3 regions of the Bacillus sp. EB106-04-04-XG123 genome follow, and region 3 is predicted to be linked to each of the others. Evidence: riboswitches for the same ligand, from Rfam matches in the RefSeq annotation. Region 3 holds a riboswitch; each other region holds the start of a gene.
What was found. A riboswitch is a leader RNA that binds a small molecule or an ion and turns the genes downstream of it on or off. The one in region 3 is predicted to bind S-adenosylmethionine.
Positions count from the first base shown of each region.

Region 1: linked by a shared signal. The riboswitch ahead of mtnK (S-methyl-5-thioribose kinase) and the one ahead of AC3WTB_RS04300 (bifunctional homocysteine S-methyltransferase/methylenetetrahydrofolate reductase) in region 3 are both predicted to bind S-adenosylmethionine.
Region 2: linked by a shared signal. The riboswitch ahead of AC3WTB_RS06370 (methionine ABC transporter ATP-binding protein) and the one ahead of AC3WTB_RS04300 (bifunctional homocysteine S-methyltransferase/methylenetetrahydrofolate reductase) in region 3 are both predicted to bind S-adenosylmethionine.

Region 1 covers NZ_JBYTDZ010000001.1:569,013-572,220, forward strand. Annotated here, with positions in the region: gene AC3WTB_RS02895 (pyridoxal phosphate-dependent aminotransferase) at 3-1,193, opposite strand; SAM riboswitch class I at 1,358-1,515, shown strand; gene mtnK (S-methyl-5-thioribose kinase) at 1,596-2,789, shown strand; gene mtnA (S-methyl-5-thioribose-1-phosphate isomerase) at 2,796-3,208, shown strand, end outside.
Region 2 covers NZ_JBYTDZ010000002.1:179,614-182,821, forward strand. Annotated here, with positions in the region: gene AC3WTB_RS06365 (methionine ABC transporter permease) at 1-493, opposite strand, end outside; gene AC3WTB_RS06370 (methionine ABC transporter ATP-binding protein) at 486-1,511, opposite strand; SAM riboswitch class I at 1,666-1,774, opposite strand; gene AC3WTB_RS06375 (SCP2 sterol-binding domain-containing protein) at 1,877-2,218, opposite strand; gene AC3WTB_RS06380 (thioredoxin family protein) at 2,339-2,641, opposite strand; gene AC3WTB_RS06385 (ribonuclease M5) at 2,654-2,998, opposite strand; gene AC3WTB_RS06390 (YusG family protein) at 3,130-3,208, opposite strand, start outside.
Region 3 covers NZ_JBYTDZ010000001.1:808,883-812,090, forward strand. Annotated here, with positions in the region: gene AC3WTB_RS04290 (CvfB family protein) at 1-551, opposite strand, end outside; gene AC3WTB_RS04295 (YajQ family cyclic di-GMP-binding protein) at 789-1,280, shown strand; SAM riboswitch class I at 1,362-1,480, shown strand; gene AC3WTB_RS04300 (bifunctional homocysteine S-methyltransferase/methylenetetrahydrofolate reductase) at 1,559-3,208, shown strand, end outside.

The sequences.
Region 1 (3,208 bases), 240 kb from region 3:
TTTTATGTTGTCAATGGCTTTTTTTCAAACAGCTTCAAGGCAGCGATGCGCTGAGCAGCTTCTTGTAACCGCTCCTCGCTTGTAAGAAGCCCTACTCTCACGTACCCTTCACCGTGAGCACCAAAGCCGTTACCTGGCGCTACAACAACATGTGCTTTTTCTAATAATAAATCAGAAAAGGCTTCAGATGTATATCCTTCTGGCACCTTTAACCAAGCAAAAAATGATCCCTTTGGTGCACTGACTTCCCAGCCAATTTCTTTGCAGGCAGCTATCCACACATTCCGCCTTTTCTCATATCGGTCATTTTGCACCCGTACGCATGTTTGATCGCTTAATAGGGCTTCCGCTGCTGCATCCTGCGTGGCTTTAAACAACGAGACAAACAAATGATCCTGATAAAGCTCAATCGCTTCAATAACAGACGGATTCCCTGCTGCAAATCCTACTCTCCACCCTGCCATATTGTACGTTTTAGACAATGTGTAAATTTCTATTCCCGTCTCTTTCGCTCCATCTACTTGCAGAAAGCTGATCGGCTTTTCCCCATCAAATCCAATGCCGCCATATGCAAAATCATGGACAACACAAAGCTTGTGATCTTTCGCAAATGTAACGGTTTCTTTAAAAAATGAACGGCTTGCCGTAGCCCCCGTCGGATTGTTGGGGTAATTTAAATACATTAATTTTGCCTTTTTCTTATCATCCTCAGGCAGCAAATCGTAGTCAGGTAAAAAATCATTTTTTTCAAGAAGTGGCATGGTCACCATATGAGCTCCAGCAAGTACAGCACCTGACCAATAATCAGGATAACCTGGGTCAGGGACGAGAAGCGTATCACCCGGATTCAGCAGACATTGAGGCAGCTCAACAAGCCCTGCTTTCCCGCCAAATAAAATCGCAATTTCCGTCTTTGGATCAAGCGTAACGCCATATTCTCTTTCATAAAAAGCGGCAGCGGCCTTTTTTAATTTCGCTGTTCCACGGAATGAGGAGTATTGATGATTTTCAGGTTTTGCTACCGCTTCCTGCATGGCTTTTACAATGTGGGGAGGAGTTGGCTGATCAGGATTTCCCTGCCCCAAATTAATGATATCTGCCCCTTCCTGCACTTTTTTCTGCACCTTTTGGACAAGGGACGCAAAAAATTGTTTCGGTAATTGTTTCAACACATCTGATTGCTGGAATTCCATTTCTTCACCTTCTATTCAAGTTACGTAACAATACAATCACTGTAATGGATTGTTTTATGAATTGTAAAGCAATTTTGAAAAAAGATTGACATGTAAAGCGCAGCTCTGATAATATCTTGAATTAAGAAATGCAAACAGACACGAAACAATTACATATTGATTTCTCTTATCGAGAGTTGGGCGAGGGATTTGGCCTTTTGACCCCAACAGCAACCGACCGTTAATACCACTGTGAAGTGGGGCGCAGCAAGTAACGCGCCAAGACAATTGTCTTATAGGGCACGGTGCTAATTCCATCAGACGCATGTGCTGAGAGATAAGAGAGGCTTTGAGCATACACACCATCAAGCCTCTTTCTCTCAGGAGAAAGAGGCTTTTTTATATGATTTGGAGGGGAAGCAATTGGTTACACTTACGGCATCATATGAAGAACTAACAGAAAGCTCGGCAGTTGCACTCGCAATTAGACTTGGCTTAATCCAAGAAAGCAGTCATTTGACTTGTACTGAAATCGGCGACGGGAATTTAAATTACGTCTTTCATATTTATGATCACAAACAAGAAAAAGGATTGATCATCAAGCAGGCGCTGCCTTATGCAAAGGTGGTTGGTGAGAGCTGGCCTCTTACATTAGACCGGGCAAGAATTGAAAGTGCTGCCCTGATCAAACAGTCAGAATATGCGCCGCATCTCGTACCAGCGGTCTATTACTCGGATACAGCTCTTGCAGTGACAGCCATGGAGGATCTCTCACACTTAGAAATCGTCAGAAAAGGGCTAATTGCCGGAAAACAATATCCGCATTTATCTGATCATGTTGGAGAATTTTTAGGAAAAACACTTTTTTACACATCTGACTTTGCGACAAATCCTAAAATCAAAAAACAATTTGTGAAGCAATTTACGAACCCTGACCTGTGTGATATCACAGAAAAACTCGTCTTCACAGACCCTTTCTTTGATAGTGAAACAAATGACTTCGAAGAAGAATTAAGAGAATCAGCAGAAGCGCTTTGGGCAGATCTTGAGCTGCAAGCCAAAGCAGCAGAATTGAAGCGTATCTTCCTGACATCAGCTGAAACATTGGTTCATGGAGATCTTCATACAGGCAGTATTTTTGCAAATGAGACTGAAACGAAAATCATTGATCCAGAATTCGCGTTTTACGGTCCCTTTGGATTCGATATCGGCCACTTTATCGCCAATCTGTTCCTGAATGCTTTATCTCGCGAGAATGAACACGAGCAGCAGCACCTTTTTGACCATGTCGTCAATGTATGGTCAACATTCAAAGAAGTGTTCACAAAAGCTTGGAAAGAGGACAGCATTGAAGCATTTAGTGTATCGGACAGCTTTTTAGAAACAACGTTTGACCGGATTTTAAAAGAAGCGACAGGCTTTGCCGGCTGTGAGCTTGTCCGCCGAACAATTGGTCTTGCTCATGCCGCTGATCTTGATGCGATTCCATCTCCAACTAGACGGATTCAGCAGAAAAAAGCAGCACTGACACTTGGAAAAACATTTATCAAACAATATCATGCAGTGGAAACAGCGTCTGACCTCGTCGCATTATTCCAGCCATCTGTAAAGGAGTGACGGGTTTTGTCAAAAGAATTTGAAGTCCCCCGTTCTGTCGAATGGGAAGAAAACCGTATTCACATTTTAAATCAGCAAAAATTACCGGCCGAAACCGTCTTTGAGCATTTATATACGAAAGAAGATGTGTATGATGCAATTGTGACATTAAAAGTACGCGGAGCGCCTGCGATTGGCATTACAGCAGCATTTGGACTGGCACTTAGTGCGCAAGCCATTGAGACAGAAGAAATCGATGTTTTTAAACAAGAAGTGATTCGAATCAAAGAATATTTAAACAGTGCTCGTCCAACCGCTGTGAACCTCGCCTGGGCATTAGACCGGCTGCTGCAGCGCATTCAGCGTGCAGCATCAGTGAATGCAGCTAAAACTGATCTTGTCCATGAAGCCATTCAAATTCAAATTGAAGATGAAGAAAC
Region 2 (3,208 bases), on a different contig from region 3:
AGCCAATTAGAGCAATCGCTGTTACGGTAATACCTGAAATAAGGGCTGGCAATGATTCTGGCAGCAATACTTTGAAAATGATTGTCGACGTTTTCGCTCCCATTGATCGTGCTGCTTCAATGACTCCTTTGTCTACCTCACGCAGTGCAATTTCGACAAGACGTGCATAGAATGGAGCTGACCCTATGACAAGGGCAGGGAGTGCTGCATTTGGGCCAAGAATCGTGCCCATAATGAGTTTTGTAAATCCTAATAATAGAATGATTAGAATGATAAAAGGAATCGATCTGAAAATATTGACGACTGCCCCAATGACGGTGTTAATCGGTTTATTTTCCCAAAGACCGCCTTTACTCGTTAGAAAGAGTAATAGTCCAAGGATAATACCAATGGCAAAGGCAAATGCCAATGAAATCAGTGTCATATACACCGTTTCACCTGTTGCACTCCAGATGACGTCTAAATCAACGTTCGGAAACCATTTCTCAAACATGTGTCATCACCTCGATTTCAACCTGTTTGCTTTGGATATAGGCGATGGCTTTTTCTACCTCAGTCTCTTCTCCATTAATGTGGATAAAGAGTGTTCCAAACGCGCCTTCCTGCGTTTGAGAAATCTTCCCTTGAAGGATGTTCACATCGACATGAAACGATCGAATGATTTCTGTGATCAGTGGCTGCTCGGCAGAATCACCGATAAAGGACAACCGTACGACCTGACCTTCTTTTACTCGCTCTAGGACGTGCTCGATTGTTTCTTTCGCTTCCTCTGGTTCCGCAAGCTGTTTCACAAATCGCTTCGTCATTTCTTCCTTCGGCTGTCTGAAGACGCGCAATACTTCGCCTTCTTCGACAATACGTCCATTTTCCATGACTGCGACGCGATGACAAATTTTGCGAATGACGTGCATTTCATGTGTAATGAGCACAATCGTGAGCCCTAATCGTTTATTGATATCCGCCAAAAGCTCAAGGATCGAATCGGTCGTTTGCGGATCTAGCGCAGATGTCGCTTCGTCACATAGAAGAACCTTTGGATCATTCGCTAATGCCCTCGCAATGCCGACACGCTGTTTTTGCCCGCCGCTAAGCTGAGACGGATACGCATTTTCTTTTCCTTCTAAACCGACCAATTTAATCAGTTCATTCGCACGTTCTCTCCGTTTTGATGTCGGTACCCCTGCGATCTCAAGCGGGAACATAATATTTTGTCTCACCGTTCTTGACCAAAGTAGGTTAAAGTGCTGGAAGATCATGCTGATTTCTTGTCTTGCTTTCCGAAGTTTCGCATTCGATACTTCATTGATCCGGTTGCCTGCCACTTCAACAATTCCTTCTGTTGGCAGCTCCAGACCGTTTAATAGGCGAATAAGCGAGCTTTTTCCTGCACCACTATACCCGATAATTCCGAATATTTCACCTTTATCAATATTCAAGTTGACGTCTTTTACGGCATCAACATTTCCGCTTTTTGAATGATACGTTTTTGATACATTCTGTAAATGAATCACAGTCTGATCACCTGCTTTCTTGCTGAATCTATAGGTTTCCATCACATACGTTATTTATTCTTCTTTCTGTCATGACTCTAGCCTGACGCCAGGTCAGTAAAAAAGACCTAACTGCAACGCAAGCAGAAAGGCCTTTTATGTCAATTACGCCTTTCTCTCATCTTTCAAAGCGCTGCGGCTTTGAGTGAATTGGCACCAATTTCAGCTATGCTGACGGTTGCCGGGTTTCATAGGGCACGTCCCTCCACCTCTCTTAATAAGAGAAAATATGTTGTTTTATGTGATGTTCATGTTTTTACTAACGTAGAATATCATGCTATCTGAGATATGTCAACGCTGTAAATCGCTAATTTCCAAGTAAACAACTACGTTATCATTTTTCGAAAAAAACCGTTCGTCAGCCAAAGCACTGCCTCTAGTCTAAGGAGCGCACGGAATGACCCTTTGACTTTGACTTGTCCTCTGCTGATTAACTGCTGTAAGGACATATCTCCATCTAATAATTGTAGAATCTCTTTCCTCTCACCATAAAAGATGAGATCCGATAACTCAATTGCAGGTAGTTTCTTCACTTCACCACGTTCATCCACAATCAATGTACAAGAGTCAGTTTCCGCCTCAAATGTAATCTTCAAGGATGATGATGAGAGCAGCGGTTTTAATAGTAAACGCTGCCCTGTGTTACCATGGGCTTTCACATTTTCCACATGTATAACCTCCCTGTCATTTGGTTATACATAACATTTCTCTACAAACATCTTCTTGTCCTTTATAAATAACTCGACAAATTTTCAAATGAATTTCTTGAAATATGACAAAAAACCGCTTTATTTAGCGGTTTCAATCATTTCATGAAGATATGGAACAGAGTGAAAGGCATAGCCTTTTTGCACCAATTCTCCTTTTTTAAACAGTAGAAAGCAAGGAACACTCTCGATCTCAAATGCTTTTGCAAAGCCTGGTGAATAGTTTAAATTGTTTTCGTAAAATGGCACATCCGGCTGCATGGCGTCTACGACTGCCAGCATTTTCTTTGCCAGCTGGCATGTTCCACAAAACGGTGTATATAAGTATAAAAGAAATAAATCGTCCTCTATCTCTTTGAATTCGTGTTCTTCAATCTCTTTCATATACGTCCACCCTCATAAATATTTCGAATGAACATCAATGTTTGCAGCTAATAGGATAGATGCAATGTGGGCTGACGGTGAAGCGGCCACTTCGCGGTACGTTCTGTCGACAAAAAGATGAAGTGCTTCAGGGAATTCTTTTCGAAATTGCTTCCGCAGTTTGTCGCCTGCATCGTCACTGTCTGCTAATATGTAAACGTCTTTCCCCAATAAATCGTCCACAAGCTGGTCCAGCTTCGATGTACTGATCGTGCCATTGGTGCAAATGATGGTAACAGGTTCACTTATGACTTCTTTCAGCTTTTGTTTGTCTGTTTTACCTTCTACAATGATGACCTTTTCTATCTCGACATTCATCACGATCACCCGGCCCTTTTGACGTTGATTCACTTCTTCCTTAGATTACAATCTTTCATCCAGGTTGTAAAGATTGGGCGCCTCGTCATCAAAAAGACTGCAGTTTTTGTTCACTGCAGTCTCCTCTGTGATTAGCACCACCCATTTTCATCGTCACAGTCTACATATTTTTCTGTCCCATCGGTCAATGTATCCGTTAGACGATAAAAA
Region 3 (3,208 bases):
TTTCGTTCCGTGCGGTGAATAAACCCTCGCACGCCTGTATCTGTCAGCATAAAAGAACCTGTCGCAATTAAACGATAGATTGTTCCAGTAATTTCTTTGTTCATTAAGGTTTCTGGTGCCTCAGTAAACAATTCACTGATCACGTCTTCTGTGGCTGGTTTTGCGAACATTCTGCCGTAACTTGTGACTTTCAGCATACAGTAGAGTTTGTCTCCTTTTTTCGGCCATGCTTCCTCAAATGGCGGGAGGTGTTCTGTTGCTACAAGTGCATCCTTTGACAGTCCAACATCGACAAATGCGCCCATGTCTTCTACCACGTCTACAACTTCTACCCAGCCGTATGTATGTGCGTTAATTGTAGGGATTTTCATTGTGGCAGCTAGTCTTTCTTCATGATCTACATATAAATAGACCTCTACTTCATCTCGGTCATCAAGATCCTCTGTCATTTCACTGCGGTGCAGGAGGACCGAATCTTCACCATCTGTCAAAAAGTAGCCGTATTCCATTTCGTTCTCTATTTGCAAGGTCAGTTGCTCACCTGGTCTCATGTTCTCTTCCTTCCTATCTGCCCATAAAAGAGCGTTCGTTCATCTTTTGATTCACTTTATTCTACTATACTTCTCCCCGCATGAACATCTCTAGTTCTGTTAGCTAAAGTGGACAAACTGAACACGATTTATACCGCAGCCGGCTGAACTCTTTGCCTCATCTCTTCGATAAAGTTTCTTCTTCGCCTATTGGCATGATAAAATAGACGCAATATCAATACTTGGAGGTCATGTGTGATGGCAAAAGAAAGCTCATTTGACATTGTATCGAAAGTCGAACTGCCTGAGGTGCAAAACGCTGTTCAAGCAGCGCTGAAAGAAATTAAAAACCGTTATGATTTTAAAGGAAGTAAAAGTGACATTTCTCTCGAAAAAGAAGAACTTGTTCTCATTTCTGATGATGACTTCAAGCTTGAGCAGCTAAAAGATGTACTTGTGACAAAGCTTATCAAACGAAATGTACCAACTAAAAATATCGATTACGGAAAAACCGAGCATGCTCTTGGCGGTACAGTACGCCAGCGTGCGAAGCTGATCAGCGGGATTGATCAAGACAACGCTAAAAAGATCAACGCACTCATCAAGCAGTCTGGCATCAAAGTGAAATCACAATTTCAGGATGACCAAGTGCGTGTGACAGGGAAAAATAAAGATGATTTACAAGAGGTGATTTCTCTTATGCGTAAGGCTGATTTGCCGATCGATGTCCAATTTATAAATTTTCGATAAATTTCAAATTTTCCATTGATTATTTTTGCATTTTTCGTTACAGTTGATGGAAGTTCAATTCATTGACATGTTCATATTGCTTTCTTATCAAGAGAGGCAGAGGGACTGGCCCTGTGAAGCCTCAGCAACCGGTGTAGTAGAAATATATTTTCTATGACCAAGGTGCTAAATCCAGCAAGCAACTGCTTGGAAGATAAGGAGAAGAATTACGATACAGCCAAAAAGTCTTCTTCTTATCAGAAGGCTTTTTTTGTTACATAGAAATAAGGAGGAATACAATGGGCCTATTACAAGACTTACAAAATCGCGTACTGATAGCTGATGGAGCGATGGGAACACTTTTATACTCTTACGGCATTGACCGCTGTTTTGAAGAATTAAATTTATCGAAAGAGGATGAAGTGAAACGCGTACACGAAGCATATGTGCAGGCAGGCGCTGACATCATCCAAACGAACACATACGGTGCGAATTATATTAAACTATCCCGCTACGGCTTAGAGGAAGAAACGAAACGCATCAATACAAAAGCGGTACAAATTGCAAAAGCAGCCGCTGGCTCTGCCTATGTTCTCGGAACAATTGGCGGCATTCGAACGTTTAACAAAAATGCCTACTCTATAGAAGAAATCAAACGAAGCTTTAGAGAGCAGCTGTACATCCTATTAAATGAAGAGCCTGACGGATTATTGCTTGAAACGTATTATGACATAGAAGAAGCGAAGGCTGTTCTCCAAATTGCTCGCAAAGAAACGACTCTCCCGATTGTCATGAATGTCTCTATGCATGAACAAGGCGTTTTGCAGGATGGTACCCCGCTGAAGGATGGTTTATCTGAGTTATCATCTCTTGGTGCAGATGTCGTCGGCATCAACTGCAGGCTGGGCCCTTATCACATGATTCAGGCACTCGAAGGTGTTCCACTTTTAGAAAATTCGCATTTATCAGTCTATCCTAACAGCAGTCTCCCCTCTCTTGAAGAAGGCAGACTCGTCTATGATACAGATAACGATTATTTCCGAAAAAGTGCACTTGAATTTAGAAATCAGGGTGCACGCATTATCGGCGGCTGCTGTGGAACAACACCTCAGCATATTAGCGCAATGGCTGAAGCGGTCAAAGGTTTAGCACCGATCACTGAAAAAGAAGTGAAAGTGTTAAAAGAAGAAATCATTTCCATCCAAGATCAGCGCACTGAACCAGGTCTTGATGAGCTGGCTGTGAAAAAACGATCGATTATCGTAGAGCTCGATCCACCGAAGAAGCTGAACTTCGAAAGATTTCTCGTCGCTGCAAATGAATTAAAGAATGCTGGCATTGATGCGTTAACGTTAGCCGATAATTCTCTTGCAACTCCGCGCATTAGCAATGTCGCTTGCGGCGCATTATTAAAGCAGCAGCTTGATATGCGTTCTCTTGTTCATATCACATGCCGCGACCGTAATTTGATTGGGCTACAATCCCATTTAATGGGGCTCGACACTCTTGGATTAACCGATATTTTAGCGATCACAGGCGATCCATCTAAAATTGGAGACTTCCCAGGTGCAACATCTGTGTATGATTTAACCTCCTTTGATTTGATTCGTCTCATCAAGCAATTTAATGAAGGCCTTTCTTTCTCAGGAAAGCCTCTTGGCAAAAAGACCAATTTTTCAGTGGCTGGCGCGTTTAACCCAAATGTGCGTCATATAGATAAAGCGGTCAAACGTCTTGAGAAAAAAATCGAATACGGCGCTGATTATTTTATTTCACAGCCTGTTTATTCTGAAGAACAGCTTGTGAAAATTCATGAGGAAAGCCGCCACTTGGATAAACCTATTTACATCGGCATTATGCCGTTAACAAGCAGCCGAAATGCAGAGTTTATTCATCACGAAATTCCCGGCATCAAATTATCTGATTCTATTCGTGACATTATGGCTAAG